Arthrobacter globiformis: one gene and its partners. The protein of the gene in region 1 binds, or shares a complex with, the protein of each later gene. Links are inferred from orthologs where the notes say so. Each region holds a gene or a part of one and is shown on either strand. Other genes may lie near its edges.

Region 1 (5,984 bases):
GTCAGCGTTGTGCGCGGAGCCAAAACGCTCCTGAGCAAGGTGGACTGGCAGGTCAGGGAAGGCGAGCGGTGGGTCATCCTTGGACCCAACGGCGCCGGCAAGACCACTCTGCTGCAGATTGCCGCTGCGCGGCTCCATCCCACCAGTGGTGTCGCCGGCATCCTGGACGAAAGCCTCGGAAAGGTTGACGTCTTCGAACTGCGGCCGCGGATCGGCCTCTCCTCGGCCGCCCTGGCCAACCAGATCCCCGAATACGAGAAGGTGCTCAACGTCGTGGTCACCGCGGCCTACGGCGTGACCGGCCGCTGGCGCGAGGGCTACGAAAAGGATGACGAGCGCCGCGCCTTTGCCCTCCTGAACGACTGGGGCATGGGCCCGCTCCTGAACCGCAGGTTCTCCACGCTCTCCGAGGGTGAACGCAAGCGCGTTCAGATCGCCCGGGCCCTCATGACCGACCCCGAACTGCTGCTGCTGGACGAACCCGCCGCCGGTCTCGACCTGGGCGGCCGCGAGGACCTGGTGCACCGCCTTAGCCAGCTGGCCATGGACGAGGATGCCCCCGCGATCGTGCTGGTCACCCACCACCTTGAGGAAGTCCCGCCGGGCTTCACTCACGCCATGCTCATGCGCGACGGCGGAGTGGTGGCTGCCGGGCCGGTCGAAGGGGTCCTCACGTCGGGCAACCTGAGCGAGACCTTTGGCCTGCCCCTGGACGTCTCGGTCAACGCCGGCCGTTACACGGCAACCGCCCGCCGCTAGCGGAGCGGCCCGCGCAACGTGGAGTTTTTCAGCGGCATCCTTGTGTTCTTCGCCGGCCTCTGGGCGGGCACCATCAACAGCGTCGTCGGGTCCGGAACGCTTGTCACCTTCCCGGTGCTGATCGCCCTGGGCATCGCACCGGTAACGGCCTCCATGAGCAATGCCATGGGCCTCGTAGCCGGCGGCGCCGCGGGGGCGTGGGGTTACCGCCGCGAGCTGAAAGGCCGCGGCCGGCAGCTCCTGCGGCTGCTCCCGGCGTCCCTGCTGGGCGGCATCACCGGGGCCTGGCTCCTGCTCCACCTGCCGGAGAAGGTCTTCCACTACGCGGCGCCGGTCCTCATTGTCCTGGCCCTGCTGATGGTGGTGTTCCAGCCCCGGCTGCAGCGCTGGGTTCGAAACCGTGAGGAAAACCCCGAGCACGCCCTGCGGGACAAGCACCACGGCGTCTTGCTCGTGGTCCTCGTCTTCCTCGCCGGAGTCTACGGCGGCTACTTCGTGGCGGCACAGGGAATCCTGCTGGTGGGCATCCTCGGCGTGTTCATGACGGGCACCATCCAGAACGCCAACGCCATGAAAAACGTCCTGGTACTGGGCGTGAACCTGATCGCGGCCGCCTCCTATCTGCTGTTTGCCTTCGACCGGATCAATTGGGCAGTGGTGGCCATCATCGCCGTCAGCTCCCTCATCGGCGGCCTCGTCGGCGCCAAGGTGGGCCGCAGGCTGTCCCCGCCCGTACTGCGCGGCGTGATCTTTGCCCTCGGCCTGGTGGCGCTCGGGTTCCTGGTCGCGAACCTGCTCAAGTGACTACGGAAATGACTGGACCGTGACTTTCCACTATCTCGAGTCTGCCGCGGACCCGCGCGTCGCCGACTACACCCAGCTGACGGACGTGCACCTCCGGAAACTCCGAGAACCCGCCGAGGGCATGTACATCGCCGAATCCTCCCGCGTCCTGCGGCGCGCCCTCGCTGCCGGACACCGGCCACGGTCGTTTTTCCTCGCCGAGAAATGGGTTGCGGACCTCGCGGACATCTTCGAGCAGTACCCTGACGTTCCCGCGTACATCGGCAGCGCAGGCCTCCTGGAGGAAATCACCGGGTTCCACCTGCACCGCGGAGCGATGGCGGCCATGCACCGCCCCGCCCCGGTTCCGCTGCCGGAACTGCTGGCCGGGGCCAGGCGCGTGGCGGTCCTCGAGGACATCGTGGACCACACCAACGTGGGTGCCATCTTCCGGTCGGCAGCAGCACTGGACGTCGACGCCGTCCTGGTCTCGCCCCGCTGCGGCGACCCGCTGTACCGCCGCAGCGTCCGCGTCAGCATGGGCACCGTCTTCCAGGTGCCGTGGGCCAGGCTGGACAGCTGGCCGCAGGACCTGACCCTCCTCAAGGAGCAGGGGTTCACGGTGGCAGCCATGGAGCTCACCGACGACGCCGTGGACCTGGACGAGCTGGCGGCAAGAAACCCGGAGCGGCTCGCCCTGGTGCTGGGCACGGAAGGTGCCGGCATGAGCGCAGACACGCTTGCCGCCGTCGACCTCGCCGTCAAGATCCCGATGCGCGCTGGCGTGGACTCGCTCAACGTCGCGGCGGCGTCCGCCGTCGCTTTCTGGGAGCTGCGGCCGCGCGCCTGACCGCGCGGAGCGCCGGGTTCGTTAGATCCACCGCCATCGGCTATGATTGATAGCTGGTTCCCCTGTGTTTTTCGCTGGCCTTTCGGCTGGTCGAAGCACGGATGGAAGCCATCCCATTCATACCTGGCAACTGGCAAAATCCAGTTGCGTGAACAAAAGGTCCCATTATGAAGTCTGATATCCACCCGAAGTACGAAGCTGTTGTTTTCAACGACCTGGCCTCCGGCACGAAGTTCCTGACCCGCTCCACCGTGTCTTCCTCGAAGACCATCGAGTGGGAAGACGGCAACACCTACCCGGTCATCGACGTCGAAATCTCCTCCGAGTCCCACCCGTTCTACACGGGCAAGCAGCGCATCATGGACTCCGCTGGCCGCGTCGAGCGCTTCAACGCTCGCTTCAAGGGCTTCGGCGGCAAGAAGTAATTCACTTCTCCCCAAGGTTCTTTGGAAAGCCCGCACCGGCAACGGTGCGGGCTTTCCGCGTTTGTGGGGCAGGATGGAAGGCATGACTGCCACGCCAATATCTGCAAGGGGAGAGGCGGCCCCGGGGCTGCACGGCGAGTACAAGGTCCCGGGCGGCAAGCTCGTGGTGGTGGACCTGGACGTCGTGGACGGCGCTTTCGCGGACGTTTCCCTCAGCGGCGACTTCTTCCTCGAACCGGACGAGGCCCTCCTGGCCATCAACGCCGCCTTGGGAGGACTGCCGGTAAGTTCGACGGCGGCCGACATCGCCGCCGCCGTGGAGGCTTCCCTCCCGGAGGACGCGGTGCTGTTCGGGTTCTCAGCCGATGCCGTGGCCATCGCCGTCCGCAGGGCACTGGCGAAGGCCACCGCCTGGACGGACCACCACTGGAACATCATCGCGCCCAGTGTGCTGCCCACCCACCTCAATGTGGCGCTGGACGAGGTGCTCACCGAGGAGGTCGGCGCCGGCCGCCGCAACCCCACCATCCGCTTCTGGGACTGGGAGGAACCGTCAGTGGTGATCGGCAGCTTCCAGTCCTACCGCAATGAGGTACATCCCGACGGCGTGTCCCGGCACGGCATCACCGTGGTCCGGCGCATCAGCGGCGGGGGAGCGATGTTCATGGAGGCCGGCAACTGCATCACGTACTCGCTCTACCTGCCGCAGACCCTCGTGGACGGCATCAGCTTCGCCGACTCCTACGCGTTCCTCGACGCGTGGGTCATGGCCGCCCTGAAGAAGCTCGGCATCGACGCCTTCTACGTCCCGCTCAACGACATCGCCACCGGCCAGGGCAAGATCGGCGGGGCCGCCCAGAAGCGGCTGGCCAACGGCGGCATGCTCCACCACGTGACCATGAGCTACGACATCGACGCCGACAAGATGGTGGACGTCCTCCGGATCGGCAAGGAAAAGCTCTCGGACAAGGGAACCACCAGCGCCAAGAAACGCGTAGACCCGCTGCGCCGCCAGACAGGCCTGGCGCGCGCCGAGATCGTGGCGGCCATGATGGACGTGTTCGCCGAACGCTACGGGGCCACGCCGTCGGAGATCACGACGCAGGAGCTGGAGACCGCCCGTGAACGTGTCGAATCAAAGTTCGGCACGGACGCGTGGCTGCACCGGGTGCCCTAAGGAACCCATCGATTGCTCCCCAGCGGCCCTTTTGAGCCCTCATAAGGGCAGTTACGGAGCAACCGATGGGGTTGTCACCGAAAGCGCCTGCGCAGCGAGGGACCGGACCAGGTGGCTGCGCTGTTCGATGATGATCCGGCGCAGCGCACGCGGGGCGTCCGGGTGTTCTGCGAGCCAGCCGTCGGTGCGTGCCAGCACGGGATGGTCCTCGGGCTTCCCGGCCGGTCCCAGGTCCCGGACCCCGGGGAAGAGCCCCCGCACGATCCGGCTGGCGATTTCGATGCTCCGCTCCGCCCACACTTCTTCCAGGCAATCGAAGTAGGGTTCCACAAACGGGTCCAGCAGTTCTTCGGAGGCGGTGTTGAACCCCGCGATGGTCGCGCTGAGCAGCTGGTTGGACAGCCCCGTTCCGCGGACCGCTGCGTCCCAGGCCGCGGCCTTGACGGCCGCCTCGGGCCGGGCCGCCAGTGCCGTGGCATGGCCTGCCCGTCCGGAGGCAGTGGTGTCCCTGGCCAGCTCGGCGTCAAGCTCCTGCTCCGTGGCCAGGCCCTGTGCCGCCAGGGCGTGCCACAGGCTCCAGCGCAGCTCCGCGTCCACAGCCAGCCCGGGCACCCGCTCACTGCCGTCCAGCAGCCCGCGGAGCAGCGCCGCTTGGCTGCCTTCGGTCCGGCTGACCGTGGCGAGCGTCCTGGCCCAGGAAAGCTGCTGGTCGGAACCGGGCTCCGCCGCGTAGAGTTCCCGTGCCGCGCCTTCGGCAAAGGACTTCCGCAGGGCGTCCCGTTCCGTGGCCGGCACGTACTGTTCGAGGGCCATGGTGGCGTTGCCCTGGACGTTCAGCAGGACACCGATTCCGGACTCGGCGGCAGCAAACCGGAGAACGGCGTCCACGTACTGTGAAGCGGGCGTGATGCCGTCCCGGGCCGAATTCCACAGCGCGGACCAGCACAGGGCGCGGGCCATGGGGTCGCTGATCCGGTCCAGCGAGGCGCGGACGGTGGCCTCGGAAACGGGGTCCAGCCGGACCTTGGCGTAGCTGAGGTCCTCGTCATTGACCAGGAGCAGCGCCGGGCGGGCCTTCCCGGACAGGGCCGTGATTTGCTCGGCCCCGCCGGTCAGGTCGATCTCCACGGAATCCGTCCGGACCAGCATGCCGGCGGCGTCGAAGTTGTACAGCCCGATCCGCAGCCGGTGCGGGCGCGGCTCCTGACGGCCGGTGGCCGGGTCGGTAGCGTCCTGCAGCAGCGTGACCCGCTCGAGGATGCCGCCGGGAGTGACCGTGGCATCGGGGGTGACTGTGCCGTAAGGAGTTGCAGTGCCGTCCGCCGTTTCAGCCGTCTCCAGTTCGGCGCTCAGCGTTGAGATGCCGGACGTCTGGAGCCACTGCCTCGCCCAGGTGGTGAGGTCCCGGCCGGAGGAATCGGCCAGGGCGCCGAGCAGGTCCGCCAGCGTGGTGTTGCCGTACTCGTGCTCCCTAAAGTACTGCCGGGAGCCGGCAATGAAGGCGTCGAAGCCGACGTACGCCACGAGCTGCTTGAGGACGGAGGCGCCCTTCGCGTAGGTGATGCCGTCGAAGTTCTGCTTGGCCGCCTCGAGGTCCGGGATGTCGGCGACGATCGGGTGGGTGGTGGGCAGCTGGTCCTGGACGTAAGCCCACGCCTTGCGGTTGTTCGCGAAGTTGACCCAGGCGGTTTCCCAGCCCGTGGCGCGGTCCACGCCGAGGGTCCCCATGTAGTCCGCAAAGGATTCCTTCAACCACAGGTCATCCCACCACTGCATCGTCACGAGGTCGCCGAACCACATGTGCGCCATCTCGTGCAGCAGGGTGTTGGCCCGGCCCTGGTACTGCGAATCGGCCGCCCGCGACGTGAACACGTAGTTTTCCGTGAAGGTGACCAATCCGGGGTTCTCCATCGCGCCCAGGTTGTATTCGGGCACGAACGCCTGATCGTATTTGCCCCACGGATAGGGGTAGTCAAACAGTTGGTTGAAG
Region 2 (4,368 bases), 940 kb from region 1 along the record:
CGCCGGCAACAATGCGTAGTTCTACCCGACTTTCCCCCCAAGGAAATAAGTATTCCCCCCAAGCAGGTACTCGGATTAGGAAAAATACAAGCACTGGTCTACTTGGACACCCAAGAATTCATCAAGGTTCTTGTAGGAAATTCAACGTTTCACCTGCAATGCCGATCTTTACGATGCCAATAAAACAGTGCCTAAGGCAGCAGCCAGCATCGACGGTCCAAATGCGACTTCCGAGCTCAAATTGGCGCGTTTTAGCCTAATCAAAACGACGGATAAAATCCCGCCCAGGACGAAGCCGAGTGCTCCGCCGTAGAACAGCTGGCTCCACCCCAAGTAGCCCAAGTAAAGGCCCACCGGGGCGGCAAGCTTGACGTCCCCCATGCCGATACCGTTTGGCGAAATCAGGGCCAAAATCAGGAAAGTGACGAACAAAGCGGCGGCCCCTGCCGCCGCGCGAAGCAGTTCGTCCCACTCTGCCGCGGCGGAGCTGCCCAGAAAGAGGAGCGCGAGACCGGCCACCAGCAGCGTTAGCACGAGGGGATTCGGCAGCAAATGGTGAGCCAGGTCAATGCGGGCCAGCTGCACGCCGAGGACAGCCAGCAGTAGAAAAGCCGGCAGTGACCACTCCATCCCCAACCTCAGCGCAAGGGCGCCGCACAGCAATCCGGTGAGTGCCGCCGTCGTAATTCTTGTCCGTGCACCCGGCAATCCACCCAGGCGAGGGAGGGTGCGGGCGATGAGGAATTCAGCAAGCGGGCTCAGTAGAATGCCAAGGAGTCCAATGGCCACGGCAAAGAGCGGCCCGGCACTGGCGGCGATACCTGCTGACGACACATGGACTCCTGGCTGGAAGGGCCCGGCACTGGCGCAGGACCCCAAGCCCCCGCCACCGGATACCCCATTTTGACCCGGGCCTCCGGTTGGCGCTATTCTTGGTAGTCGTTGTGCGTGTCCTTTCTCGATGATGCGTGCCCGCTTGGGGATCCAGTTGCAGGATCGCTACCCAACGGGCATTTTCGGGACTAGGGGATAACTGGTCCATAGAGCCCTCACCTCTGTTCCGGTCGCGCATAGATAGTAGGCGCACCCCGCGTGACGCCTAAAACAAGAACGCCAGAACAAGAACGAGGCAAACACCGTGCGTACGTACACCCCGAAGCCCGGCGATATCAACCGCCAGTGGCACGTCATTGACGCCACCGACGTTGTCCTGGGTCGTCTTGCCAGCCAGACCGCAACACTGCTGCGCGGAAAGCACAAGCCGACCTTTGCGTCCCACATGGACATGGGCGACTTCGTCATCATCATCAACGCTGAAAAGGTTGCCCTCACCGGCGCCAAGCTGGAGCAGAAGCGCGCATACCGCCACTCCGGTTACCCGGGCGGCCTGACCTCCGTCAACTACGCGGAACTGCTTGAGTCCAACCCGGTCCGCGCCGTTGAGAAGGCCATCAAGGGCATGCTCCCGAAGAACTCCCTCGCTGCCCAGCAGCTGAGCAAGCTGAAGGTCTACCGTGGCGCCGAGCACCCCCACGCAGCCCAGCAGCCCAAGACTTTCGAAATCACCCAGGTCGCCCAGTAGTCCTGGCCACCAACACTTTTATCTACAAGGAGAACCGTGGCTCAGAACGATGAACTGACCACCGAAGCCGTTGAGGCTGAGGAAAACCTGACCAGCTACACCTCGGAAAGCGGCGCTGCTGAAGCTGCCCCGAAGAAGGAGCGCCCGGCACTGACCGTTGCCGGCGCAGCTGTTGGCCGCCGCAAGGAAGCCGTTGCACGCGTTCGCGTTGTGCCGGGCTCCGGCAAGTGGACCATCAATGGCCGCGAGCTGGATAACTACTTCCCGAACAAGCTGCACCAGCAGGACGTCAACGAGCCCTTCAAGATCCTGGATCTCGAAGGCGCCTACGACGTCATCGCCCGCATCCACGGCGGTGGCCCCTCCGGCCAGGCCGGTGCACTGCGCCTCGGCATCGCACGTTCGCTGAACGAGATCGACGTCGAGAACAACCGCGCCACCCTGAAGAAGGCCGGCTACCTCACCCGTGACGCCCGCGTCATCGAGCGTAAGAAGGCCGGTCTCAAGAAGGCACGCAAGGCTCAGCAGTACTCCAAGCGCTAAATCCGCTTGCGAAGCGCCGTCAGGCGCTTTCAGAAGCCCGTTCCGCCATTGGCGGGGCGGGCTTCTGCCGTTAATTCCCGTCCGCCGTCGAGCAGCGATTGGGTAGCCTGCCGCGTGTGACGCGCTGCCATGAGGCTCTGAACAGGACAAACGCCGACGCGCGGTGCCGCGGCAGCTACCAGGGGCCGGGACGGGCAGCTGAATCGTCTAAACTTGACCCCGATGTCTACATTATTTGGAACAGACGGTGTCCGGGGCCTGGCGAATGGCCTGCTGACTGCCGAGCTCGCATTGCAGCTGGCCCAGGCCGCCGCCGTCGTGCTTGGCCATGAACGCACCAGCGAAGGTGCACGCCCGCGTGCCGTCGTGGCGAGGGATCCCCGCGCAAGCGGTGAGTTCATCGCGGCGGCCGTGGAAGCCGGGCTCTCCAGCTCCGGCATCGACGTCTACGACGCCGGCGTCCTGCCCACTCCCGCAGCCGCCTACCTCGTGGCAGACCTGAACGCCGACTTCGGCGTCATGATCTCCGCCTCGCACAACCCGGCTCCCGACAACGGGATCAAGTTCTTCGCCCGCGGCGGCCAGAAGCTCCCCGACGAGGTGGAAGACGCCATCGAGGCCCAAATGGGCAAGGAAGCCTTCCGCCCGGTGGGCGGCGAGGTGGGCCGCATCCAGCGATTCTCCGACGCCGAGGACCGCTACATCGTCCACCTCCTGGGAACCCTCCCGCACAACCTCAACGGCCTAAAGGTGGTCCTCGACTGCGCGCACGGTGCCGCCAGCGGCTGTTCCCCCCAGGTCTTCAAGGACGCCGGCGCTGACGTCGTCGTCATTGGCGCCGAACCGGACGGCCTGAACATCAACGAAGGTGTGGGCTCCACGCACCTCGGCCCGCTCAAGGCGGCCGTGGTGGAGCACGGCGCCGACCTCGGCATCGCCCACGACGGCGACGCCGACCGCTGCCTGGCCGTGGACCACGAAGGCAACGAGGTGGACGGCGACCAGATCATGGCCATCCTCGCCGTCGCCCTGAAGAAGGCCGGCAAGCTTACGGACAACGTCCTTGTGGCCACCGTGATGAGCAACCTCGGCCTCAAGATCGCGCTCCGCGACGCGGGCATCGCCATCCGCGAGACGGGCGTGGGGGACCGCTACGTGCTGGAGCAAATGCGCGACGGCGGCTACAACCTGGGTGGCGAACAATCCGGCCACGTGATCCTCGCCGACTACGCCACCACCGGCGACGGCGTGCTGACTGGCCTGCAGCTGGCGGCACAGGTGGCCCTGACGGGCCGTCCGCTCAAAGAGCTCGCCACGATCATGACCAAGCTCCCCCAGGTCCTCATCAACGTGAAGGACGTGGACCGGAGCCGCGTCAGCGGTGACGGGACGCTGGCTGCAGCCGTCAGGGCCGCCGAAGCCGAACTGGGCGACACCGGCCGAGTGCTCCTGCGCCCCTCCGGCACTGAGCCCGTTGTGCGCGTCATGGTGGAGGCCGGCGACCAGCAGACCGCCCAGGTCATTGCCGAACGCCTCGCCCAGGTTGTGAAGACCCAGCTGGCACTGCAACTCGTCGACTGAGTTTCGCACTGACTGCAAAGCAGCCCGCCTCCCTGACGGAGGCGGGCTGCTTTTTTCGTTGCCTTGGGGCGCGCGTAGTTGCCTTGGTGGCCGTTCGCTGGCCTGTGGGGCCAGGCTGGTGCGGCTGGCGCTATTTGGCCGCCTGGTTCTGGGTCTGGTTCTGGCGCTGCAGGGCGTCGCGGATTTCCTTCAGCAGGGCTATCTGCGGATCCTCGGCCGCTTCCTTCTTGGTGTCCTGCCCGATGCCCAGCTTGCGGTTGCGGTGCTCGATCAGCCGGTTCATCGGGGCGACGATGACGAAGTAGAGTGCGGAGGCAACCAGCAGGAAGTTGACCATGGCGGTAAGCAGCACGCCGAACCGGACGTCGCCGAACGCCAGGAAATCATCAAAGTTCGGCTCTCCGACCAGCAACGAGATCAGCGGCATCAGGACACTCTTGACCAGCGCATCCACCACGGCGCTGAACGCTGATCCGATGACCACCGCCACGGCCAGGTCAATGACGTTTCCCTTGAGAATGAACTTTTTGAATCCACTAAGCATGCCAACCAAACTACCGCACCCTGTTTACGGGACGGTTTACGGGACGTTGACCGTCCCACGGTGGGCAGGCAACAGCGCACCAGCGTCAGCGGTAGCCGGGAGCGGCCGGCAGGCCGAA
Region 3 (4,414 bases), 3.0 Mb from region 1 along the record:
ACATCAAGAAGAAGTCCGAAGGTATCTACGCCGTGGTGAACTTCACCGCGACGCCGGCTACCGCCAAGGAACTTGACCGCCAGCTGGGTCTCAACGAGACCATCATGCGCACCAAGATCATCCGCCCCGAAGAGCAGAAGGTTGTTGCTGAGTAATTTCAGCTCACAATTTTCATTCTTTACACCGCAGGAACGAACAAGGAGGCAGTAGATGGCAGGCGAAACCACTATTACGGTCATCGGTAATCTCACCAATGACCCCGAACTGAGGTTCACACCGTCAGGTTCGGCAGTAGCGAACTTCACCATCGCGTCCACGCCTCGCACCTTCGACCGCCAGTCCAATGAGTGGAAGGACGGGGAGACCCTGTTCCTCCGCGCTTCAGTCTGGCGCGAGGCAGCAGAGAACGTTGCCGAGTCCCTCACCAAGGGCACCCGCGTGATTGTTTCCGGCCGCCTGAAGAGCCGTTCCTACGAAACAAAAGAAGGCGAGAAGCGCACCGTTATCGAGCTCGAAGTCGATGAAATCGGCCCGAGCCTGCGTTACGCCAATGCCAAAGTCAACCGCACCCAGCGCTCCGGCGGGCAGGGCGGTTTCGGCGGCGGCAACAGCGGCGGTTTCGGTGGCGGTGGATTCGGTGGCGGCCAGGGTGGAAACCAGGGCGGCAACACCGGAGGAAACTGGGGCGGCAACCAGCCCGCAGCAGCGCAGGATGACCCATGGGCCACGCCCGGAGTCAGCAATGCGGGCGGCGGCTGGGGCAACGGCCCGGATTCCGAACCTCCCTTCTAAACAACAAAACAAAGGCCCGGCGCGGCATCTGCCATGGCGTTCCATGCGGAGCGTTTTGTGCATGCCGCGATCGGACCACCACCATCCCGTGGATCACGATTCACGGGCTCCCTAGAATAGGAGCTCCACGATGGCTAAGGCTGAACTCCGTAAGCCCAAACCAAAGTCCAACCCCTTGAAGGCCGCTGACATCACTGTCATCGACTACAAGGACGTAGCATTGCTGCGCAAGTTCATCTCCGACCGCGGAAAGATCCGCGCCCGTCGCGTCACTGGCGTCACGGTGCAGGAGCAGCGCAAGATCGCCCAGGCAATCAAGAACGCCCGCGAAGTTGCTCTGCTGCCCTACTCCGGCGCTGGCCGGGGCTAAGGAAAGGGATTAACTAACATGGCAAAGCTCATTCTGACCCACGAAGTAACCGGTCTCGGTGCTGCTGGCGACGTTGTCGAGGTCAAGGACGGTTACGCACGTAACTTCCTGCTGCCCCGCGGTTTCGCTCTGACCTGGTCCAAGGGTGGCGAGAAGCAGGTTGAGTCCATCAAGGCTGCCCGCGTTGCCCGCGAGCACGCTTCCCTGGAAGACGCTCAGAAGCAGGCCGCTGCACTCTCCGCCAAGCCGGTCAAGCTCGTTGTCAAGGCTGGCGAGACCGGACGCCTGTTCGGCACCGTCAAGCAGGGCGACGTGGCCGACGCTGTTGAGGCCGCTGGCCTCGGCCGCATCGACAAGCGCAAGGTTGAACTGCCGGCACACATCAAGTCGGTTGGTTCCTACCAGGCCAACGTCCGTCTGCACGACGACGTTGCCGCTGTGATCGAACTCGACGTAGTCGCAGGCAAGTAGTAGATCCGGCATCTGCCGGTTTACTCCGCAGTCCTGAACTGCTGACGGCCCCCGCCGTCGGATTCCCCAGGGAAAGCCGACGGCGGGGGCTTCGTCGTTCCTGCGGCTCTCGTCCGGCTGCTATTGGCTGTGCAGTACTGTGGTCCCATAGCGGTAGCCGATGCTGGTCAGCTCGGCCAGAACGCCTTCGTCGACGTCGGCCAGCTTGTTGATGTAAAGGCAGCCGGCACCTGTCTTGTGCTTTCCCAGACACTTGAGGAGCGCAGCCGACTCCGGCGCATTCGTTAGCCCATACAGTGACAGGCTGGCTTTGCGGGGAGAAAACCCCACCGCTTCGGTGTCCCCTTCGTCCACGGGGCAGCGGAATAAACGCGAGCCCTCCCGGGTTGAGCGAGTAGATGCAAATGCATGTACAGAGCCAACCAGAGGAGACCGCCATGGAGACCCGCCGCATTACCGTTCTGTCCGCCGGCCTGGGAGTGCCGTCGTCGACCCGCCTGCTTGCCGACCAGCTGGCCGCCGCCGCCACGCGTGAGCTGACGGCCGCCGGCTACGAGGTGACCATGGACGTTGTGGAACTCCGTGAACTGGCCGTGGACATCGCCAACAACTTCGTCACGGGCTTTGCCCCGCCCCGGCTGGCAGAGGTGATCGCCGCCGTGGAGGCCTCCGACGGCATCATCGCGGTCTCACCGGTGTTCAGTGCCTCCTACAGCGGGCTGTTCAAGTCCTTCATTGACGTGCTCGATCCCAAGTCCCTGGACGGCAAGGCTGCCCTCCTGGGTGCCACCGGCGGAACGGACCGCCACCAGATGGTGCTCGACCACGCCATGCGCCCCCTGTTCAGCTACCTGCGCACGCGGACGGCCGCCACGGCCGTCTTCGCCGGCCCCCAGGACTGGGGAAGCACGGACGACGGCGGAACCCCCCTTTCGGTGCGGATCGAACGGGCGGCCACAGAGTTCAGCAGCCTCCTGGAAGGGGACCAACCGGGCCGCAAGCCGGCCCTGCTGGAGTCGCTGCCCTTTGAACAGCTGCTGGCCGGGATCTCGGCGGGGGGTAACGCGAACTAATCGCAGTACCCGCTCGTTGTGCCGGGCATGAAATGTCCCATTGATTCTTCAGACCTGGTAATGAGCGAACGCAGCGGCGTGGAAATCGACTACTGCCCGCAGTGCCGGGGTGTGTGGCTGGACCGCGGCGAACTGGACAAGGTCATCGACCGGGTCAACGCGGGGGCTCCGGCGGCACCTCCGGCGCCCGTTCTCCCTACTCCGGCCTCACCCGCGCCCGGCATGGTTCCTCCGCCGCTGTACCGCAACGTCGAACCGCGGCGTGACCAGCCGCGCTACGACGACCGCAGCTACGGCAAGGGATACGACCGCGACCATGACCGCCGCCGCCACAAGAAGAAGGAAGGCTGGCTGGGGGACCTGTTCGACTTCTAGGTGGCTGCGGCCACCCGGCCTCAGCTAGTCATCCAGCAGCTAGTCATCCAGCAGGGCGATGAATTCGCGGGCCTGCTTCATGGTGATGTCCGAGTGCCGGGTCAGCGCGGTGGCGGCTGCTTCGACGTTGCCGCTCTTGGCGAGCGTGCGGATGCGGCCGTAGATCTCGTCATTGAGCATGTTGCTGCTGACTTCCCGGGTGACATCGCCTTTGCTGGCAATGGCCCGGTACCTGTACGGGAACCGCTGCGGTGGCTCGTCGTCGTCTTCGGGTTCGCTGGGTTCCTGGGCCGGTGAGCGGAAAGGCTGCGGATGGGCTGCCAGCGCGGCCACCGCGTCCCGCGATGCGCGCAAGCCCTGTCCTGACACCTCGTAGTACAGCTTGATCGCCGCCATGGCCTGGCCCTGGGCAATGAGCGCATACAGGCGCCTGTGTTCGTCCTCGGACAGCTTTGCTGCGGCTTCCCTTGCGAGCTCCGCGGATTCCGCCGGCGGTTTGGCCGGCTCCGTGACCGTGCGCCGGCGGCGGCTGAACGCACGTGCCCCGAGGGCCACGGCGGCAGCCACGGCCACGAGGATCAGGAAGGGGATCAGGAGCGATTCCATGGTTACAGCCGATCTACATATTGCTTGGCGGTCAAAAGGTTTGAATGGGTGGCCTGGCGCAAAAGCCTGATGGCCTGGAGCTTCTGCCCGTTGCGCACCAATGTCTGCAGCTCCAGCGCCAGCTGCGGGTTCAGCATTGTCCCTGGCCCAAGTGCCGCAGGGTGCTGGTTCTGCTGCTGGATCTGCTGCTGCCGGTTCTGGCTGGGCAGGGCTGCCGCCTCTATGCGTGCCCGGGCCGCCATGGCCGCCTGAACCTGGGCTGCGTAGTGGGCCTGGGAACGCCGGGCCAGATCCAGCTGGTAGCGGTCCGCGTCGGACATGCCCCCATCCCGCGGCTTCAATGCCGTAGCGAGAGCCCAGAGGGCTGCGGCGAGGACAAGGGCAGGAACCAAGACTGTCAGAACGTCGCCCATACCTAGAGCTTAACGCCAGATCCGTGTTATCCACAGCATATGCCCGGCTGCGCATAATGCTGCCCTCCGGTGATCGCCCCCGATTGGAAGATTCGTCCAGAGGGCATGCATGTGTGGACGGCCCCGTCATATGCCGGTGATCCGCATCACAAAGTGGGAATGCAGGTGGCGAAAACGCCCTCCTGGGGCGAACTTACCGGCCGGTATCCCCAGCAGGCGGTTAAGGCTGTGGATGAAGGTTGGCGAAAAATTTAAATTTGTCCACAGGAGAATCTGGATGTTTCCGCAGCTCAGGCCGCATATATGCCGATAAG

Evidence for each region.
Region 2: QF036_RS14315 (region 1) and rplM share a complex: the UniProt entries of both Bacillus subtilis proteins name them as parts of the 50S ribosomal subunit. The link is inferred for Arthrobacter globiformis from one-to-one orthologs.
Region 3: QF036_RS14315 (region 1) and rplI share a complex: the UniProt entries of both Bacillus subtilis proteins name them as parts of the 50S ribosomal subunit. The link is inferred for Arthrobacter globiformis from one-to-one orthologs.

What each region holds. Positions count from the first base shown.
Region 1 is NZ_JAUSYZ010000001.1:3,164,839-3,170,822, forward strand. Bases 1,222-4,188 are described here. They hold QF036_RS14315 (type B 50S ribosomal protein L31), read left to right. Parts: upstream 1,222-2,559; coding sequence 2,560-2,817; downstream 2,818-4,188. Other genes in these bases: QF036_RS14305 (sulfite exporter TauE/SafE family protein), read left to right, coding at 1,222-1,563; QF036_RS14310 (TrmH family RNA methyltransferase), read left to right, coding at 1,583-2,392; QF036_RS14320 (lipoate--protein ligase family protein), read left to right, coding at 2,900-3,994; pepN (aminopeptidase N), read right to left, coding at 4,046-4,188. Also shown: QF036_RS14300 (ABC transporter ATP-binding protein), read left to right, coding at 1-759; more of QF036_RS14305, read left to right, coding at 778-1,221; more of pepN, read right to left, coding at 4,189-5,984. UniProt on the Bacillus subtilis protein: While neither of the L31 paralogs is essential, this protein does not seem to function as the main L31 protein.
Region 2 is NZ_JAUSYZ010000001.1:4,100,063-4,104,430, reverse strand. Bases 1-2,860 are described here. They hold rplM (50S ribosomal protein L13), read left to right. Parts: upstream 1-1,138; coding sequence 1,139-1,582; downstream 1,583-2,860. Other genes in these bases: glmM (phosphoglucosamine mutase), read left to right, coding at 2,348-2,860; rpsI (30S ribosomal protein S9), read left to right, coding at 1,619-2,125; QF036_RS18670 (prepilin peptidase), read right to left, coding at 169-834. Also shown: more of glmM, read left to right, coding at 2,861-3,706; large conductance mechanosensitive channel protein MscL, read right to left, coding at 3,837-4,250; QF036_RS18645 (M15 family metallopeptidase), read right to left, coding at 4,336-4,368. UniProt on the Bacillus subtilis protein: This protein is one of the early assembly proteins of the 50S ribosomal subunit, although it is not seen to bind rRNA by itself. It is important during the early stages of 50S assembly.
Region 3 is NZ_JAUSYZ010000001.1:189,568-193,981, reverse strand. What follows is about bases 1-2,906. They hold rplI (50S ribosomal protein L9), read left to right. Parts: upstream 1-1,180; coding sequence 1,181-1,633; downstream 1,634-2,906. Other genes in these bases: QF036_RS00935 (TFIIB-type zinc ribbon-containing protein), read left to right, coding at 2,734-2,906; QF036_RS00940 (FMN reductase), read left to right, coding at 2,071-2,706; QF036_RS00945 (DUF1801 domain-containing protein), read right to left, coding at 1,754-1,987; rpsR (30S ribosomal protein S18), read left to right, coding at 923-1,162; QF036_RS00960 (single-stranded DNA-binding protein), read left to right, coding at 211-792. In the rest of the region: more of QF036_RS00935, read left to right, coding at 2,907-3,081; QF036_RS00930 (hypothetical protein), read right to left, coding at 3,121-3,687; QF036_RS00925 (hypothetical protein), read right to left, coding at 3,690-4,100. UniProt on the Bacillus subtilis protein: Binds to the 23S rRNA.